2 regions of the Janthinobacterium sp. SUN137 genome follow, and region 2 is predicted to be linked to the other one. Evidence: predicted binding sites of a transcription regulator. Region 2 holds the regulator's gene; the other holds the start of a gene.
What was found. The regulator FliA, encoded in region 2, starts transcription of late flagellar genes. The targets are predictions, from matches to a motif close to CTAAAGTTTNNNNNNNNNNNGCCGNTA.
Positions count from the first base shown of each region.

Region 1: a site for FliA is predicted at 2,788-2,814, ahead of O3298_RS25145 (flagellar protein FliT). Genes of this name have one in related genera too.

Region 1 is NZ_JAPWHZ010000005.1:235,984-243,347, forward strand. It holds gene O3298_RS25135 (M13 family metallopeptidase) at 1-1,715, opposite strand, end outside; gene O3298_RS25140 (HDOD domain-containing protein) at 1,854-2,681, shown strand; gene O3298_RS25145 (flagellar protein FliT) at 2,903-3,154, shown strand; gene O3298_RS25150 (FimV family protein) at 3,584-4,747, opposite strand; gene fumC (class II fumarate hydratase) at 4,919-6,313, shown strand; gene O3298_RS25160 (RNA-binding S4 domain-containing protein) at 6,410-6,631, shown strand; gene O3298_RS25165 (hypothetical protein) at 6,756-7,040, shown strand; gene O3298_RS25170 (DUF692 family multinuclear iron-containing protein) at 7,045-7,364, opposite strand, start outside.
Region 2 is NZ_JAPWHZ010000001.1:769,050-776,413, reverse strand. It holds gene flhA (flagellar biosynthesis protein FlhA) at 1-936, shown strand, start outside; gene flhF (flagellar biosynthesis protein FlhF) at 1,204-2,532, shown strand; gene O3298_RS03590 (antiactivator of flagellar biosynthesis FleN protein) at 2,525-3,388, shown strand; gene O3298_RS03585 (RNA polymerase sigma factor FliA) at 3,434-4,165, shown strand; gene O3298_RS03580 (flagellar motor protein) at 4,147-4,893, shown strand; gene motD (flagellar motor protein MotD) at 4,899-5,681, shown strand; gene O3298_RS03570 (translation initiation factor Sui1) at 5,746-6,108, shown strand; gene O3298_RS03565 (hypothetical protein) at 6,182-7,039, shown strand; gene O3298_RS03560 (flagella synthesis protein FlgN) at 7,089-7,364, opposite strand, start outside.

The DNA.
Region 1 (7,364 bases), on a different contig from region 2:
TGCGCCACCAATTGCTTGGATGCCGTCTGGAAATGCGCCAGGTCGGCCGGCGTCCACCAGTCGCGCAGCTTGCCCTGGGCGTCGAACTGCGCGCCCTGGTCATCGAAGCTGTGGCTGATCTCGTGGCCGATGGTGGCGCCGATGCCGCCGTAATTGGCCGCATCGGATGCCTGCGGGTCGAAGAACGGCGGCTGCAGGATGGCGGCCGGGAAGTTCAGCGCGTTTTGCAGCGGCAGGTTGACGGCGTTGACCAGCTGCGCCGGCATGGCCCAGGCCTTGCGGTCGGGCGACTGGCTCAGCTTGGCCAGTTCCTGGCGATAGTGGAACTGTTCCGCCCGCTGCACATTGCCCAGCGCGTCGCCGCGCACCACGCGCAAGCCAGCATAACTGTCCCAGCGTTCCGGATAGCCCACGCCCACGTACAGGGTTTGCAGTTTTTCCTGCGCCTGCGCCTTGGTGGCCGGCGCCATCCAGTCCAGCTTGTCGATGCGGCGCGAGAAGGCGGCGACGATATTCGTCACCATCTCCTGCACGCGGGCTTTCGATTCCGGCGGGAAATAGCGTTCCACGTACAGCTTGCCGACGGCGTCGCTGAGGGCCGCATTCGTCGCGGCCAGCGCGCGCTTGCTGCGCGGCGACTGCTGCGGCGTGCCGCTCAGGGTGCTGCCATAGAAGGCAAAGCGCTGGTCGGCGGCCGCCTTCGGCAAGGTGGTGCTGAAATGGTTGATGGCGTGGAAGGCCAGGAAATCCTTCCACGTGGCCAGCGGCACACTCGCCACCAGCGCGGCACTGCCCGTCATGGCCGACGGATGCCAGACGATGAAATCCGTCTGCTTGCCCAGGCCCGCCGCCTGGAAGAAAGCTTGCCAGTCCAGGCCCGGCGCCTTGCTGGCGAAGTCGGCGGCGCGCCACGCGTTGTTGCCCTTGGCGACATCGGCCGAATCCTCGCGGCTGGCGTGGCTGGCGGCAATTTTCTGTTCCAGCGCAAACACGCGCGCGGCGCGGGCCGGCGCATCGCCGTAGCCGGCCTGCTTGAGCATGGCGGCGATATGCGCCTGGTAGCCGGCGCGCAAGCCCTGCATGCGGGCGCTGTCGTCCTGGTAAAAGGCACGGTCGGGCAAGCCCAGTCCGCCCTGCAGCAGGTAGGCGACATTGCGCGTGGTGTCGTTCAAGTCTTGCGCCACCCACAGGCCGAACAGGTTTTCCGTATAAAAATTGGTGGAATTGAGCGGGTCGACATCGGCGCGCAAGCTCTCGCCCAACGCCCGGGCCAGCCCTGCCTGGTCGCGTATGCCATTGATCTTGCTCAACAAGGGCTTGATCGGGGCCCAGCCTTTCGCTTCGATAGCCGATTCATCCATCCAGGAACGGTAAAAATCGCTGACCTGGCGCGCGGAGGCATCGGCCTGCGGCGCCGCCGCCAAGCCTTCGACGAGGGCGATGATGCGCTCGTTGGTCGCATTGGCGAGGATGGCGAACGAACCCCAGCTGCTGCGGTCGGCGGGAATCTCCGTGCCGCGCAGCCAGTCGCCATTCACGTAGTCATAGAAGTCGTCGCCGGGCAAGGCGGCGGGGACGGCGGCGCCAGCGACATCGGCGGCGGCCGGCTGGCCGTGCGCCCGGGCGGGCAAGCCGGTCAGCGAGACGCCGGCCAGGGCGAGGACGATGGCGGCCTGGACTGGCGTCCGGGACCAGGAAAAACGCAAACCGTGCATGGCGATCCTTTCGATGGAATAGTCAAAATCATAGCCTGTTTCCCATGCAAAAAGCATCCCGGAACTTTTTTGCATGCGGACAAAAAATCGGCCTATAGTTTCACGACCCCGTGCCGCGTGTACGCCAAGGAGATTGCCATGCAACTGGAAGCGCTGTTCCAGCAACCCCACGCCCTGCCTGCCGCCCCGAAGATCGTCGATGAACTGGTGCGCAGTTTCGACAACCCCGCCATCGCCACCGAAGACATCGCGCGCCAGCTGGGAGCGGACCCGGCCTTGAGCGCCAAGCTGCTGCGGCTGGCCAATTCAGCCTATTACCACGTCTCGCGCAGCATCGGCACGGTGGAAGACGCCGTGCTGATGCTCGGCTTTGTTACCGTGCGCACCCTCGTCATCAGCTCGGGCCTGGTCAGCGGCTTCAAGGCCGTGCCAGGCCTGAACCTGCCACAATTCTGGCGCTACAGCCTGCACAGCGCCGTGTCGGCCCGCTGGATCGCCAGGCAGACGGGCGACAACCAGGACCTGGCGTTCACCATCGGCATGATGCATGCGATCGGCCAACTGGTGATCCATGCCGCCATGCCCGAGCAAGCCATGCAGCTCGACAGGATCGCGCCACCGCTCGATGCGCGCCGGCTCGACGCGGAGCGGGTCTCGCTGGGCTATGACTATGCGCAGGTGGGTGCCGAACTGGCGCGCCGCTGGAAATTCCCCGGCGCCTTTGCCGACGCCATCGCCGCCTTTCCCGACCCGCTGGCCAAGGCGCCGCTGAACCGCCTGGCCGCCATCATCCACCTGGCAGCCTGGCGCGCCCGCATCGATGAAAACGCCCTGAGCAATGAAGAAATCATCGCCTGCTACCCCGGCAACGTGGCCGAAGCGCTGGGTTTGCCGCCCTCGGTACTGGTCGACAAGATGCCGCCGCCAGCCGAACTGAGCGCGGGATTGGAAGAACTCGTCAAATAGTGACAGGCGCCGGCATCGCCGACCCTGCACCCATGCGGGTTTGCGGGCGATTCCGGCGGATCGCCAAAATTATCCAAATTATTTTCACTTTTTTTTCAAAAACACCCTCAAGTTCCCGTCAAGCACGCCGTTAATCTAGACAAGCGGTAATCCATTCACTAGTTACGGGTGTGCTCATGACCTCCAACGACGTTCTCTCGATGTATGAAAATATTGCAGGAATGACCAATAAAATGGTCGTGGCCGCACGTTCGAGCGACTGGAATGACTTGGATGCCCTGGAAAACCAGTGCGCCAGCGCCGCCAGCACGGTCATGACGGGCAAGGTACCCGCCCTGGCCGGCGCCTCGCGCCTGCGCAAGATCGACTTGCTCAAGCAAATCCTGGCAAACGACCGCGAAATCCGCACCATCACGGAACCGTGGATGACGCAGCTGCCGAACGCCATGCAAGGTTCGCGCGCCCGCATGTAAGTCATATTGCAGCACCAGAAACGAAAAAAGCACCCGCGGGTGCTTTTTTTACGTCTGCCGCCTTGCCGGGGAGCGCGCCATCTGTGGCGTCGGAAAGCAAGGAGGGGAATTTGGAAGGCGAGCCCCAGGTATCTCCTGGCGTCGCCTCGCTGCCGGTTGCATCCGGCGTTCGCGAGCACATCGTCGGCATCGCGAACCGCTTCCAGACCCAGGCGTTTATGCAACGCTACACCTGTTTGCCGCGCCACACTATCGTTGGTGACTGCGCCAGGCTGGGGCTGTTTTGTCGTAGAGCAAGTCCACTGAATTAATCATATCACCATATTTAAGAAACAGGCAACACGCGATACAAGCATTTTTCTGTCTTTTTTCAATATCTTTTTTTATATCAAATTCCGGCACCGCCTTGTCGCAGCCATTGCAACATCATCAACGCGAGAACGGCTCCGGTTCCGGCTCGTCCGCCGCGTCCTCTTCCACCGCTTCCGTCAGCACGGGCACGTCCTTCTTCTTGCGGCCGAATGGCTTGCGCAGCAAAACCCAGTATTTCGACGGCGCACCCGGCCCCGTCGCCTGCTTGCGCTTGCGCACGACATACACGATGAGGGCCGTCAGCAACAGGAAGGCCAGGGTGCCGATACCCAGCCACAGCAAGCCGTTGCCGCCCGCCTTCTTCTCGGCTGCGGGCGCCGCGTGCAGGGGCTTGGGCTTGGCATGCGGCGCCTGCGCCTCAGCCGGCGCGGCAGCCGGCGCAGCGGCGGCAGCGGCGGCAGCAGCGGCGGCAGCAGCGGCGGCAGGCTGAGCCAGCGCCTGCTGCAAGGCGCCGATCTTGCCTTCCAATTCGCCGAGCTTGTCATTCAAAGCCGCGTTTTTCTCGTCCAGCGCCACGCATGCTTGCGCCTGCTCCATATTGGCTTGCGGCGCGCAAGCGGCGACGGGCGCCGTGGCGCGGCGCAACGGCGCCGGACGCAGTGCGGCAGCGGGCGGCGCGGGCGCGGCGGGCGGCGGCACGAACACGCGCGCCGGGCGCACCAGGCCCTCGGCGCGCGCGCGGGCCGCCAGGGCGGCGGCATCGGGCGACGGCGCGGCGGAGACGGCGCGCGGCAATGGCAACGGTTGCGGCACGGGCGCGGGCGCGGGCGCCGGAACGGCGGGCCTGGCTGGCGCGCTGACAGGGGCGACGACGGCGGGCGGGGCCGGCGTCAGCCACAAGGTGCCCAGGCGCACGACGGCGCCATTGCCACTGCCCAGCAATAAATACAAATGCACGTGGCCTGCCTGGATCGCTTGTCGCGTTGTCACGCGCACATAATGGCGCCCACCGCGCTCCAGCGGGCTGATGGTCAAGGTTTGCAGGGCCGGATCCATGCCGATGCCGCCGCCGCGGTACACATCGGGCGAAGCCAGGCGCACGGCCACGCCGCCGGCTTCCTCGGGCGCCAGGGCCGTAAGTTCGATCTCCGCCAGCAAGGGCTGGCCCACGTGCGACAGCACGGCCATGTCACCCAGTTCGGCCGCCATGACGGGCGGCAAGGCCAGGCTGGCGGCGGCGCACGCGATCAGGGACCAACGGGGAAAGATGCTGCTCTGCATGGACTGATCGCTTTGATAACAGGATAGGAAGGGGAACTCGCCTGTCTTTAACGGCAGGAAATCGCAAAAATATAGATGGGTCAGGGCAAAAATGATGCAATACAGCATCATCCTGTGCTTTTTTGACGCCTGGAGTACACTCGATCCACCTCTATCGATGAAAGGGATGCCATGAGTAGCAGAATCGAACGCGACAGTTTCGGCCCGATCGACGTACCCGCCGACCGGCTGTGGGGAGCGCAAACGCAGCGCTCGCTCGAGCACTTCCATATCTCCACGGAAAAGATGCCGCCCGAACTGATCGCCGCCCTGGCCACCGTCAAGCGCGCGGCCGCCCACGTCAACCTGGACCTGGGTCTATTGGATGGCAAGAAAGCCATCGCCATCACGCAGGCGGCCGACGAAGTACTGGCCGGCAAGCACGAGGCAGAATTCCCGCTGGCCGTCTGGCAGACGGGTTCTGGCACGCAAAGCAATATGAACATGAACGAGGTGCTGGCCAACCGCGGTTCCGAGCTGATCGGCGGCTTGCGGGGCGAGCGACGCCTGCTGCACCCGAATGACGACGTCAACCTGGGCCAGTCCTCGAACGACATCTTCCCCACCGCCATCCACGTGGCGGCCGCACTGGCCGTCGCCAACACCGTCTTGCCGCCGCTGCGCCAGCTGCGCGCCACGCTGGACGCGAAGGCGACGGAATTTGCCGACATCGTCAAGATCGGCCGCACCCACTTGCAGGACGCGACGCCGCTGACCCTGGGCCAGGAATTTTCCGGCTACGTGGCGCAACTGGACTTTGCCGAGCACATCATCACGGCATCGTTGCCGCCGCTGCTGCAGCTGGCCGCCGGCGGCACGGCCGTGGGCACGGGATTGAATGCCCACGTGGAATTTGCCGGCCGCATCGCGACGGAACTGGCGCGCCTGACGGGCCAGCCGTTCGAGACGGCCAGCAACAAGTTTGCCGCGCTGGCGGCCCACGACGCCTTGGTGGCCGCCCATGGCGCGCTGAAAACCCTGGCCACGGCCCTGATGAAAATCGCCAACGACGTGCGCTGGATGGCGTCCGGCCCCCGTTCCGGCCTCGGTGAAATTACCATCCCCGAAAACGAGCCGGGCAGCTCCATCATGCCGGGCAAGGTCAACCCCACCCAATGCGAAGCGCTGACCATGCTGTGCTGCCAGGTATTCGGCAACGATGTCGCCATCACGGTGGGCGGCGCCTCGGGCAATTTCGAGCTGAACGTCTTCAAGCCCTTGATTGCGCACAACTTCCTGCAAAGCGCGCGCCTGCTGGGCGACGGCATGCGCAGCTTCGACGAGCATTGCGCGCACGGCATCGCGCCGAACCGCGAACGCATCGCCGAACTGATGGAGCGCTCCCTGATGCTGGTCACGGCGCTGGCGCCGCACATCGGCTACGACAAGGCGGCGCAAATCGCCAAGCAGGCCCAGCATGAAGGCACGACCTTGAAGGAAGCGGCGCTGGCCCTGGGCTTTGTGACGGAAGAGCAATTCGGTGCGTGGATCGTGCCCCTGGACATGACGCGGCCCAACAAAAGTTAAGGCTCAGCCTGCATTCCTCCTGGCTTCATGTAAACTATGACCTTAGTTGACACCGTCATTAAGTGTTTAAAACACATCGTTGCAATAAGGGATACAATGCAAAAAGTAAGCTTTGATTTAACATCCGAGTTCGTCGAGCTGAACCAGCTGTTGAAGCTGGTCGGCCTGTGCGACAGCGGTGGCGCAGGCAAGGTCATGGTCGATAGCGGCGTGGTGAAGGTCGATGGCAAGAAGGAATTGCGCAAGACCGCCAAGATCCGCGCCGGCCAGGTCGTCAGCGTGGGCGATATCCGTATCACGGTCGTCGCTCCCGCTTGATGCCGGCATGGGGCGCGAAAGCAGCCCCATGCATCGAGCCGGCGCCCTGTCAGCCGGCTGCCTGGATCAAGCTGCAAACACGTCGTTATTGTCAGATAAATATCGATTGCAGAAGGGAAGCGCCATGGACCATCCCGAACAAGGTACGCGCAGCCAGGAACGCCTGATCGGCGACTTGCGCCAGGTAATAGAAAACGCGGAAGAATTGCTGCGTAACACAGACAAATACACCAGCAGCCTGTACCAGAGCGCGCGCGCCAGACTGGAACTGGCCCTCGTCGCGGCCACGGCCGAACTCGCCCGCTTTGAAGAAGAGCAAGTCACGCGCATGATGGATGCCACCCTGGCCGCGAATGCCCTGTACCGCGATCAGACGGGCGAAGCGCGCCTGCTGCGGGCCTTCGAATAACCCCTCACGCCGTCAACACCGCATGCGCCAGCCACTGGCGCAAGTGCGCGGCCAGGTCGAATGCCGGGTCCAGCTCGAACGCCGCATCGAGCGCGGCGCCAAACGTCTGCCCCTGCCTTAACGCCAGCAAGGCGGCATGCGCAGCCGCATCCAGTAGCAGCACCTGCGCCTTCCAGCGCGTCCGGCATACGAGCGCGCAGCTCGCCACCTGCATATCCTGCGGAAACCTCCCCTGCCCCTCTCCCTCCTGATGCGCCTGCCACAGGGCCGCCACTTGCCAATCCGATGCCAGCAAGGCGCAGGCGGGATGCAAGCTGAAACGCC
Region 2 (7,364 bases):
AAACGCATCAAGGGCATCCGCAAGAAATTTGCCCAGGAAGTGGGTTTCCTGGCGCCGCCCGTGCATATCCGCGACAACCTGGAATTGAAACCGTCCGCCTACCGCATCACCCTCAAGGGCGTGGAAGTGGGCGTGGGCGAAGCGTTCAACGGCCAGTTCCTGGCGATTAATCCCGGCATGGCCAGCGGCACCTTGCCCGGCCTGGCCACGAACGACCCCGCCTTCGGCCTGCCCGCCACCTGGATCGACGCCAGCCTGCGCGACCAGGCCCAATCGATGGGCTATACGGTGGTCGACGCGGGGACGGTGGTGGCCACGCACCTGAACCACCTGATCACCTCGCACGCTTCCGAGCTGCTGGGCCGCGCGGAAGTGCAATCGCTGCTCGACCACCTGGGCAAGGAGTCGCCGCGCCTGGTGGAAGACCTGGTGCCGAAGATGCTGTCCCTGTCGACCTTGCAAAAGGTGCTGCAGAACCTGCTGGCCGAGGGCGTGCACATCCGCGACATGCGCACCATCATCGAAACCCTGGCCGAGCATACGGTCAGCACGCAAGACCCGAACGACCTGACGGCGCTGGTGCGCGTGGCCCTGGGCCGCGCCATCGTGCAGCAACTGTTCCCCGGCTCGGCCGAACTGTCCGTGATGACCCTCGACAGCCGCCTGGAGCGGCTGCTGATGCAGGCGATGGGCAATGGCGGCGACGGCGCCGGCATCGAGCCGGGCCTGGCCGACACCATCGCGCACCAGGCGGGCCTGGCTGCCCAGCAACAGGAAGCGCTGGGCCTGACGCCCGTGCTGCTGGTGCCGGCACCGCTGCGCGCCTTGCTGTCGCGCTTCCTGCGCCGCGCCTTGCCGCAGCTCAAAGTGCTGTCGCATGCGGAAGTGCCGGAAACCAAGACCATCCGCGTCACGGCGCTGGTGGGGGCACAATAGTTGGCAGCATTAGTACCGGGGTCAGACCCGCCGGGTCTGACCCCAGCCCTTGTCTTTGGTCAAATAAACATCAATTTCCTCTCGGCAAACTGAATAACGGGTACTTTCCCGTCCTGTTCCTTCGATCATTTCCTGTAAGCATCGCTAATAATGGAAACTGTCCGGGTGATCTGTGTCCATGTGGAAGACAGCACTCAAGCAACAGGAGTCGACGATGGTCACACAGTTCAGCCAATATTGCGCCACCCCCGCCCTGGGAGGCCGGTCATGAATGTGAAGAAATTTACGGGCGCCTCGTCGCGCGATGCGCTGCGCAAGGTGCGCGAAGCGCTGGGCCCCGACGCCGTGATCCTGTCGAACCGCCAGGCCGATGGCGTGGTGGAAATCCTCGCGCTGGCCAATGACGATGCCGCTTCGCTGGCCTCGCCGCCGGCCGCGTCCGAAATGGCCCAGCCCCGTCCCCAGTTGCAGACCCAGTTCGCCACGTCGCAGCGTCCGGCCGCCCCGGCCCAGCGCCCGGCTGCGCCACGTCCTGCCGCGCCGCGCCAGGCTGCCTCCGAGCCAGTGGACATGGCCCGCATGCAGCAGATGATGGCCAGCGCGCTGGCGCACGTCAAGGAAAACGCCGCCGCCGAGATGAGCGGCATGATGAATGAAATCCGCGCCATGCGCGGCATGATGGAAACCCAGCTGGCGGAAATCTCGTGGGGGTCGACGCAGCAGCGCGAGCCGCAAAAAGCCGTCGTGCTGCGCGAAATGCTGGCGGCCGGCTTCTCGGCCAGCCTGGCGCGCTACCTGATCGACAAGCTGCCGGCCGGCCTCGACGGCGCGCAAAGCATGCGCTGGATCAAGACGGTCCTGAGTCGTAACCTGAATACTGTGGCCAATGAAGACGCCATGCTGGAGCAGGGCGGCGTGTTTGCCCTGGTGGGCCCGACCGGCGTCGGCAAGACCACCAGCACGGCCAAGCTGGCGGCCCGCTGCGTGATGCGCCACGGCCCGGAAAAGCTGGCCCTGATCACCACGGATGCCTACCGTATCGGCGCGCATGAACAGTTGCGCATCTACGGCAAGATCCTCGGCGTGATGGTGCATTCGGTGAAGGACGAGGCGGACTTGCGCATCGCCCTGAAAGAATTGAAGAACAAGCACACGGTGCTGATCGATACGGTGGGCGTGAGCCAGCGCGACCAGATGGTGACGGAACAGGTGGCCATGCTGTCGGGCGCCGGCGCCGACGTGAAGCGCCTGCTGTGCCTGAACTCCACGGCCACGCAGGAAACGTTGAACGAAGTGGTGCGCGCGTATCAGGGCAGCGGCCTGGCCGGCTGCATCATGACCAAGCTCGATGAAGCGGCCTCGATCGGCAATGTGCTCGACGTGGTGATCCGCCAGAAGCTGAACCTGTTTTATGTGTCGAACGGCCAGCGCGTGCCGGAAGACCTGTACCTGGCCGACCGCGGCTACCTGATCGACCGTGCCTTCAAGCTCAAGCGTGATGCGGCGGCGACGCAGTTTTCCGACGCCGAACTGCCGCTCCTGATGGCGCAGGCGGCTGCCCGCAACAATGAAGCGCGCGGGGTGCACCTTGGCTAATTTCGATTTCGACCAGGCCGAAGGCTTGCGCCGCATGCTGGCCGGCCCGCAGCCGCGCGTCATGACGTTCCTCTCGGCCACGCCGCAGGACGACAAGGGCGCCATGCTGGTCAACCTGGGCGCGTCGCTCGTCTACGGCGGCAATGACGTGCTGCTGCTCGACGCCAGCGGCGGCAGCGATGGCGTGGCATCGCGCCTGGGACTGGCGCACGGCGCCAGCCTGCGCGACGTGGCGCGCCAGCAGTGCGGCTTGAACCAGGTCATCCACCAGGTGCCGCAAGGTTTCGGCGTGGCCAGCCTCGGCGCGCGCAACCATTTGATGGACAGCATGGATTATGCGGGCGAGGATGAACTGCGCCGCCTGGGCAAGACGTTCGACGTGCTGGCGCGCCAGAGCGGCATCGTGCTGGTCGACGGCGTCGTGGCGGACGAGGGCGCGTGCTTCCCCGTGCCGCTGATGGCGTCGTCGGATATCGTCGTGCAAGTCTCGACCAGCGCCACCTCGATCAAGGCGGCGTACTGCCTGATCAAGCGCCTGAGCCAGGAACTGGGACGCCGTCCGTTCGGCATTCTCGTCACCGGCGCTTCCGAATCCGAAGCAAAAGTGGTATACGATAATATGGCGCAGGCGGCGAGCCGCTACCTGGCCGTGAAGCTGACTTCGATGGGTTCCGTGCCTGCCGACGAGTATCTGCACCGCGCGGCGCGGCTGGGCCGCAGCGTGGTCGATGCGTTTCCGCTGGCGGGAGCGTCGGTGGCGTTTCGCGGACTGGCCGAGCGGCTGGCCCGTTCGGCGGCGCCGGTGCTTGGCGGCACCTTGTACCAGACGGGGAGCCCGCACCAGTTCAGCGCCTGAATCGAACCGCAGCACCAGATAAGATGAGAAAACAATAAGCAGCCTATGTACACGGTCAAAGGGAAATCGAACAAGGACTATTTGCTGACGGAGCATATTCCGCTGGTGAAGCGTCTGGCGCACCATATGAAGGCGAAATTGCCGCCTTCGGTCGAGGTCGATGACCTGATCCAGGCCGGCATGATCGGCCTGCTCGATGCCATTACGCGCTATGAAGAGACGCATGGCGCGCAGTTCGAGACGTATGCCGTGCTGCGCATCCGCGGCGCCATGCTCGACGAATTGCGCACCAGCGACTGGCTGCCGCGCAGCATGCGCCAGAACATGCGCAAGATCGAAGAGGCGATGAGCACCCTGCAGCAGCGCCTCGGCCATCCGCCGACCGAGTCGGAAGTGGCGAAGCTGCTGAAAATGTCGCTGGCCGACTACCAGGAAATGCTGGGCGACGGCGGCGGCCACCAGCTCGTGTACTACGAAGACTTTCATGACCCGGACGGCAATGACAGCTTCCTCGACCGCCACTGCGTGGACGAGGACAGCGACCCCTTGCGTTCCCTGCTCGATACCGATTTCCGGCAATCCGTGATCGATGCCATCGACGCGCTGCCGCCACGCGAGAAAATACTCATGGGCCTGTATTACGAAGAAGAGCTGAACCTGAAGGAGATCGGCGCGGTGATGGGCGTATCCGAATCGCGCGTCTCGCAGCTGCATACCCAGGCCGTCGCGCGCCTGCGCGCAACCTTGAGGGAGCTGGCGTGGACTGGTCCAGCGTAATCGGGCTGGCGCTGGCGCTGGCGGGCCTGCTGGTCGGCCAGGCACTGGAAGGCGGCAAGATGGCCTCCCTGCTGCAGCCGGCCGCCTTTGCCATCGTCATCGTCGGCACCTTCGGCGCCGTGCTGCTGCAGACGCGGCTGCGCACTTTTGTCCGCGGCCTGGAAATGCTGCGCTGGGTCTTCCTGCCGCCGTCCGACACGCGCGCCGCGCTGGCGCGCGACATCGGGCAATGGAGCCTGACGGCGCGCCGCGACGGCCCGCTGGCGCTCGAACGCCTGATGGAAAACACGGCCGACCGCTTCAACGCCAAGGGTTTGCGCATGATCGTCGACGGCATCGCGCCCGACAAGCTGCGCCAGCTGCTCGACGTGGAAATCTCCGCCTACGAAATGGCCGAGCGCCAGGCCGTCAAGGTGTGGGAATCGGCGGCCGGCTATTCGCCCACCATCGGCATCCTGGGCGCCGTGCTGGGCCTGATCCACGTGATGGAAAACCTCACCGACCCCAGCAAGCTGGGCGGCGGCATCGCCGTGGCGTTCGTCTCGACCATCTATGGCGTGGGCCTGGCCAATCTGCTGTTCCTGCCGGTGGCCAATAAACTCAAGGCCATCGTCTCGCGCCGCGTGGTGCAATATGAAATCACGGCCGCCGTGCTGTACGACATCGCCACGGGCGACCACACGCGCATCATCGAAGAGCGCGTGTCCAGCCTCTTGCACGAGCATTGACCATGATGCGGCGCGCGCGCAGGAAGTATGACGAGGAACCGGACAACCAGGACCGCTGGCTGATCTCGTACGCCGACTTCATCACCCTGCTGTTCGCCTTCTTCGTCGTCATGTATGCGATTTCGCAAGTCAACGAAGGCAAATACCGCGTCTTCCAGAACGCCATCGGCCAGGCCTTCAGCCTGGAAAAGGGCGCGCCGCCCATCATCATGGAAGCGCCGCAGGCGATCCCGTTGCCGAACCCCGCCCTGAAACGCCGCACGGAAGCCATCCGCCGCGAGCGCGAACACATGACGCGCCTGGCGCAGGACCTGACGTCGACCCTGGCGCCGCTGGTCAAGGAAGGCAAGGTGCGGGTCACGCAGACGAGCCGCGGCGTGAGCGTGGAAATCAATGCCAGCGTGCTGTTCGATCCGGGTGCGGCGGGCTTGACGGCCGAATCGGACCAGGCCTTGCGCGCCGTGGCCGTGCTGCTCAAGGACGACACGCACGACGTGCAGGTGGAAGGGCATACGGATGTGCAGCCGATCAGTAATTCGACCTTTGCCTCGAACTGGGAATTGTCGGCTGCGCGCGCCAGCGCCGTGGTGCGCCTGTTCATCGCCAGCGGCGTCAAGGCGTCGCGCCTGACGGCCGTCGGCCACGCGGACAATATCCCCGTGGCGCCGAACGCCACGCCGGAAGGGCGCGCGCGCAACCGCCGGGTCGCCGTGACGATTTTGTCGGGCATCCCCGAAACGGTGACGGAAGTGCCGACGGCGCCCGTGGCGCCTGCGCCGGCCAATTGACGCTCGTCAACTGCGGGCTGCCGCTTGGTACAATCGCGCTTTCTTCCTCTTTTATCGTTTCCTCATGAAAAGCAGCTCCCTGGGCGGTCTCGTCTATTCCACTGAAACGGGCCGCATGTGTCCCGCCTGCCGCCAGCCGCTGGCGCAGTGCGCGTGCAAGGCGCAAGCGAAGGCTGCGCCTGCGGGCGATGGCGTGGTGCGCGTCTCGCGCCAGACCAAGGGTCGTGGCGGCAAGAGCGTCACCGTGGTCAAGGGCTTGCCGCTGGACGCCGTCGCGCTGGCCCTGCTGGGCAAGCAGTTGCGCACGCAGTGCGGCTCGGGCGGCACCGTCAAGGATGGCGTGATCGAAGTGCAGGGCGACCATGTCGACGCCATCCTGGCCGCGCTGGTCAAGCTGGGCCACCAGCCGAAAAAGGCCGGCGGCTGAGCGTGCGGAGGCGTGCGGCCCGCTGCCGCGCGCCTGTGGTAACGTGCATTTCCCATCCACGCGCTTCCTCACCATGAACGTCAAATTCACCGGCATGGCCATCGCCGCCGCCATCGCGGCAGCGCTGGCGCTCGTGTACTGGCCCGCACCCGAGAGCGGCGCGCCGGACGCTGCCGCCGCCTCCGCCGCTGGCGCGCCAGCGGGACGCAGCCTGGAATCGTATCTGAATATCGATGCCAGCCCGGTCGCCGATGCCGCGCCGATGCCCGTCACCCTGGCGCAGCAGCTCGCGCGCCTGACGGCCAGCGGCAAGCCGGAAGACGCGTATGCGGCCTACAATCTGCTCGACGACTGCATTTCATTTGAGAAAGAAAGGCGCTTGCCGGGGCTGGAATTCGAGCTGGGGCGCGAGATGACGGCGCAGGAAAAAGCCGCCCAGCAGCAGCTGTGCGCGGGCCTGACGCAGCGCCAGCGCGAGGAGCGCCTCGGCTACCTGGCGACTGCCGCCAGGGCGGGCGTGCCCGGCGCGGCGACTATCTTCCTGTCGGAAGGGCCGTTCGGCGACCGCAGCGCGCTGCGCAACCGTCCCGACGATCCGCTGGTGCAGGCGTGGAAGCGGCAAGCGATTGCCCAGCTGACGGCGCAGGCGGACGAGGCGGAGCTGACCAGCGTGTCGACTCTGATGATGGCGTATCTGCGCGATGGCGAGGTGGTGCAGAAAGATGCGCCGCGAGCGTATGGCTACCTGCTGGCGCTGCGCCAGGTCTACGACGACATCCTCGCGCCCGGCGTCACCAATCCCTACCAGGATGAGTACTGGCACTGGCTGCAGGCGGAACTGACGCCGGAGCAGCAGGTGGCGGCCAGCGCCAGGGCGCAAGCCATCGTGGCGAAATACCGCCAGCATGCGGGGCGTGCCGCGCACGGTTGAAGGGCAAGGCGGCTGCGCCTTGCCGGCGGATTGCTGTTAACTAGGGGAATCAGCCGATGACGACGCGCCGGCTGGCCGTGTTCGTCGTCGGTTGGCCGCTGGGACCGTAGAAATTGCCGCTCTGGGCCGGGGGGCGCATGGCGTTCAGGGCGCCTTGCGTGTGCAGCATGTGCTTGTTGACGAGCAGGCTGTTCAGGCGGTTTTGCTCCTTGGCTTCGCGCGTCGTCTCGAGCAGGGCTTTCCACAGGGGCGCCGCGTCGGCTTCATTGGCGCCGACCAGCCAGTCTTCCATGCCCGCTTCGGCCGCCGTGAAACCGGCTGCCGC